DNA from 2 places in the Bradyrhizobium sp. TM102 genome. Region 2 is predicted to be linked to the other one. Evidence: predicted binding sites of a transcription regulator. Region 2 holds the regulator's gene; the other holds the start of a gene.
What was found. The regulator PhoB, encoded in region 2, activates phosphate uptake and scavenging genes when phosphate is short. The targets are predictions, from matches to a motif close to TGTCATNNANCTGTCAT.

Region 1: a site for PhoB is predicted at 931-947, ahead of GDN70_RS13980 (UDP-2,3-diacylglucosamine diphosphatase). Genes of this name have one in related genera too.

The regions. Positions count from the first base shown of each region.
Region 1 is NZ_AP021855.1:2,975,430-2,977,825, reverse strand. It holds gene GDN70_RS13985 (glycosyltransferase family 1 protein) at 1-81, opposite strand, end outside; gene GDN70_RS13980 (UDP-2,3-diacylglucosamine diphosphatase) at 95-907, opposite strand; gene thiD (bifunctional hydroxymethylpyrimidine kinase/phosphomethylpyrimidine kinase) at 1,314-2,114, opposite strand.
Region 2 is NZ_AP021855.1:1,188,594-1,190,989, reverse strand. It holds gene GDN70_RS05515 (GcrA family cell cycle regulator) at 91-603, shown strand; gene phoB (phosphate regulon transcriptional regulator PhoB) at 833-1,540, opposite strand; gene phoU (phosphate signaling complex protein PhoU) at 1,563-2,279, opposite strand; gene pstB (phosphate ABC transporter ATP-binding protein PstB) at 2,291-2,396, opposite strand, start outside.

The sequences.
Region 1 (2,396 bases), 1.8 Mb from region 2:
GGCGTCGGCGAGCTTGGTCAGCGTCCGAACCACACCGTTGACTTGCGGGTGCCAGGCGTCGGTCGCGACCAGGATGCGCATCAGGCGGCCTCTGTTATGCAGCTCTGGCTGCAACCTGCGGGACGGCTGCCGGCTTCTGCAAATGATCCGCCCAGGTGATGATCTCGAAATGACCGTCGTCGTGCTCGACCAGCGCCGTGCAGCTCTCGACCCAGTCGCCGCAATTCATGTAGCGAATGCCGCCCTCGTCGCGGATCACGGCGTAATGGATGTGGCCGCAGATCACGCCGTCGGCGTCGTGGCGCCGCGCCTCGGCGGCGAGCGCCTGCTCGAACGCGCCGATGTAATTGACGGCGTTCTTGACCTTCTGCTTGGCCCATTGCGACAGCGACCAATAGGGCACCTTGAACAAGCGGCGGAAGAAGTTGACGAAGCGATTCATCTGGATCGCGAAGTCGTAGGCCTTGTCGCCGAGATGGGCGAGCCAGCGCGCGTTTTGCACCACGAGGTCGAAGATGTCGCCATGGATGACGAGATAACGCTTGCCGTCCACGCCGGTGTGGACCGTGTTCTCGACGACGTCGATGCCGCCGAAATGCGTGCCGTAATAGTTGCGCAGGAACTCGTCGTGATTGCCGGGGATGTAGACGACCTTGGCGCCCTTGCGTGCCTTGCGCAGCAGCTTCTGCACGAGGTCGTTGTGGGATTGCGGCCAGTTCCAGCTCGATTTCAGCGCCCAGCCGTCGACGATGTCGCCGACGAGATAGATCGTGTCGGCATCATGGTAGCGTAGGAAGTCGAGCAGAAGATCGGCTTGAGAACCGCGGGCTCCGAGATGAACGTCGGAGATGAACAACGTGCGAAAGCGCCGCTCCGGGCTCTCGTCACTCACATCGTAACTTCCCATGCGCCAGCCTGTAACAATGTCCCGTGACAGGGGGATGACCGATTGAACTTTTGAGGCACCTTCAGACACGAATCACGCCTTGCCTCGCCTGCCTGCGAATATCAGCCGCATGCGACAATCAGGCGACATGGCGCCGCAGGAGGCGCCGGGACCCTACTCTTCCCTGAGGCCATCTCCCCCGCGGCACATCCTTCGAGACGCCCGCCGTTGGCGGGCCTTCAGGATGAGGGCGGAGTGCGCGGCTGCAAATTCAAAGCGGACCGACGCAGTTCAGCCTCATCCTGAGGAGACCGCGAAGCGGTCCGTCTCGAAGGAGAGGCGCTTGCTCGATGTCGCCACAAGGCATTGGGGACGATGAAGCCAGCGCTCAACGGATCGATGGCCGCGCTTCCGCGGACGGCCCGCCTCAGTAGAACCTGTGGAAATGATGGACCGGGCCGTGGCCGTGCCCGACGCTGAAGCGGTCGGCGGCTGCGATGGCCGCGCTGATCCAGGCCTTGGCGTTGCGCACGGCAAGCTCCAGATCTTCGCCCTTGGCCAGTCCAGCCGCGACCGCCGAGGACAGCGAGCAGCCGGTGCCATGGGTGTTGCGGGTCGCAACGCGCGGCGCGGCGAGCGCGATCGTGTTTTGGGCATCGACGAGATAATCGATGCTCTCGGCGCCCTCGCCGTGTCCGCCCTTGATCAGGACCGCACGGCAGCCGAGCGCCAGCAGGCGATGCCCCTGGCTTTCGATCTCGGCCTCGCTTGCCGCGACCGGCTCGTCGAGCAGAGCCGCGGCTTCCGGCAGATTGGGCGTGATCACCGACGCCAGCGATATCAGTTTTGTGCGGAGCGCGTCGACGGCCTCGGATGCCAGCAGGCGGTCGCCGGAGGTTGCCACCATCACGGGATCGAGCACGACATGCCGCGGCGACCAGCGCGACAGCGCGGCCGCGATCGCATCGATGCCGGCGACCTCAGCCACCATGCCGATCTTCACCGCACCAATGTCGAGATCGGAGAACACCGCATCGATCTGCGCGGTGACGAATTCCGCCGGGACCGGGTGAATGCCGGTGACACCGCGCGTGTTCTGCGCCGTCAGCGCCGTGATGGCGGAGGCACCATAGACGCCGAGCGCGGCAAAGGTCTTCAGGTCGGCCTGGATGCCGGCACCGCCGCTCGAATCGGAGCCGGCGATGGTGAGTGCGACTGGGGTCGTCATCGCCGGGCACCTTTGCTGGATAAGGACACCGCCATGGCCTGTCCTAGCGCGGCCGTGGAACACCGGCAAGCGCGCCGAGCCGTGTCCGACAGTGATTCGCGACGCCGTGTATTCCCTGCGAATCAGGCAAGCAGCGGGCCGGCTCGCCCCGCAATCGTGCGGACTTGAAAATGCAACCGCGCCGGACCCTTGGTATAGTCTCGAACCTTACCTGCTTCGCCGGAGCGCGAGGTGAGAGTGGAACTGTCCAGCGACACCCATGTTGCGGGCTCCCGGCCCGCA
Region 2 (2,396 bases):
TTAAGGGATTCTGACGGCACGGGTTTTTGAAGGCTTAGGCAATCGCTGCGAGGCCCCAGGATGGCGGCGCGTAGCGAGGGAAAGGGTGCAATGACGGTTTTGACCTGGTCCGACGATCGCGTCGAGCAGCTGAAAAAGCTCTGGGAGGCCGGACTTTCGGCCAGCCAGATCGCAGCTGAACTCGGCAATGTGACCCGCAATGCCGTGATCGGCAAAGTGCACAGGCTCGGTCTGTCCGGCCGTGCCAAGAGCCCTTCATCGGCAGCGCCCCGGCCGCGCAAGGCGCGTCCCGCGCAGCACATGATGCGGGTGACCCGCCCCATTGCGCGCGGCAACACCGCGCTGGCGCAGGCCTTCGAGGTCGAGGTGGAGGCCGAACCGGTCACCTACGACAACGTGGTGCCGATGAGCCAGCGGCTGTCGCTGCTCGAGCTGAACGAGGCCACCTGCCATTGGCCGGTCGGCGATCCCTCCAGCCCCGATTTCTTCTTCTGCGGCGGCAGGGCGCTGTCCGGCCTGCCCTACTGCGCCCAGCACTCGCGCGTCGCGTATCAGCCGGCGGCGGATCGCCGGCGTGCCCCGGCAAAGCCGGGTCCGCGGTGAGTGGATTTAGCTGATCGCAAAGACGGCAGCCGTCACACGACGGCGCCTCAACCAACTCGGTGTCATCCCCGCGAACGCGGGGATCCATAACCACAGGGCGCTGTTGTTGCGCGAGATGGTCACTCCGAGTCTTCGCCAAACCACTGCCTGTGGTTATGGGTCCCTGCTTTCGCAGGGACGACACCGGAGAATGTGGCGGCAGCCCACCAAACCCCAACGCCTGCAAACCTTACGTCTGCTCCGCCTTCGCGAAGCGATCGTCGAGCGCGTAGCCGGCGCCGCGGACGGTGCGGATCGGGTCCTGCTCGCGGCCGAGATTGAGCAGCTTGCGCAGGCGGCCGATATGGACGTCGACGGTGCGCTCGTCGATGTAGATGTCGCGGCCCCAGACGCTGTCGAGCAGCTGCTCGCGCGAGAACACGCGGCCCGGATGCTCCAGGAAGAACTCCAGCAGGCGATATTCGGTCGGACCGAGATCGATCGGCCGGCCCGAGCGCGCCACGCGACGCTTGTCGCGGTCGAGCTCGATGTCGCCATAGGCCAGCACTGTCGCGAGTCGCTCAGGACTGGCGCGGCGAAGCAGGCCCTTCACGCGCGCCAAAAGCTCCGGCACCGAGAACGGCTTGACGATGTAGTCGTCGGCGCCGGTCGCAAGTCCCCGCACCCGCTCGCTCTCCTCGCCGCGCGCGGTGAGCATGATGATCGGCAGCTGCTTGGTGTCGGGCCGGGTCCGCAGCCGCCGGCACAGCTCGATGCCCGACAGGCCCGGCAGCATCCAGTCGAGCACGATCAGGTCCGGGATGTGCTCCTTGAGGCGGGTGTCGGCGTCGTCGCCGCGCATCACCGTCTCGACGTCATAGCCGTCGCCTTCGAGGTTGTAGCGAAGCAGCTCGGTGAGAGCTTCCTCGTCCTCAACCACCATAATGCGTGCGCCCATCGGGTCGTCGCTCCTTGAGTCTTCAGGTATTCGGGACCGTCGTGGCGAAGGTGGTCATGTCGCCCTTCGGCCGCTTGTCGGTGATCGCCTGGCCTTCGATCATGTAGAACACGGTCTCGGCGATGTTGGTGGCGTGGTCGCCGATCCGCTCGATGTTCTTGGCGCAGAACATCAGATGGATGCAGAACGAGATGTTGCGCGGATCCTCCATCATGTAGGTGAGGAGCTCGCGGAACAGCGAGGTGCAGATCGCGTCGACTTCCTCGTCGCCCTTCCACACCGCCATCGCCGCCGGCAGATCATGTGCGGCATAGGCGTCCAGCACCGACTTGACCTGCTGCTGCACGAGGTCGGTCATGTGCTCCAGGCCGCGGAACAGTTTCAGCGGATGGAAGTCGGTCTCCAGCGCGGCGACGCGCTTGCCCATGTTCTTGGCGAGGTCGCCGATGCGCTCGAGGTCGGTCGCAACGCGCATGGCGCCGACGATCTCGCGCAAATCCACCGCCATCGGCTGGCGGCGGGCGATGGTGAGCACCGCGCGTTCCTCGATGCGCTTCTGCAGCGCGTCGAGCTCGGCATCGATGGTGACGACGCGCTGGCCGAGCGCGACGTCGCGGCGGATCAGCGCGCCGACGGAATCGACGATCATGCGTTCGGCGATGCCGCCCATCTCGGCGACCAGGCGGGTGAGCTCCTGGAGGTCGGTGTCGAAAGCTTTTGCGGTATGTTCAGTACCCATGTCGCGTCTCCTCAGCCGAACCGGCCGGTGATGTAATCCTGCGTGCGCCGGTCGCTCGGCGACGTGAAGATCTTGCTGGTGTCGTCGAACTCGATCAGCTCGCCGAGATACATGAAG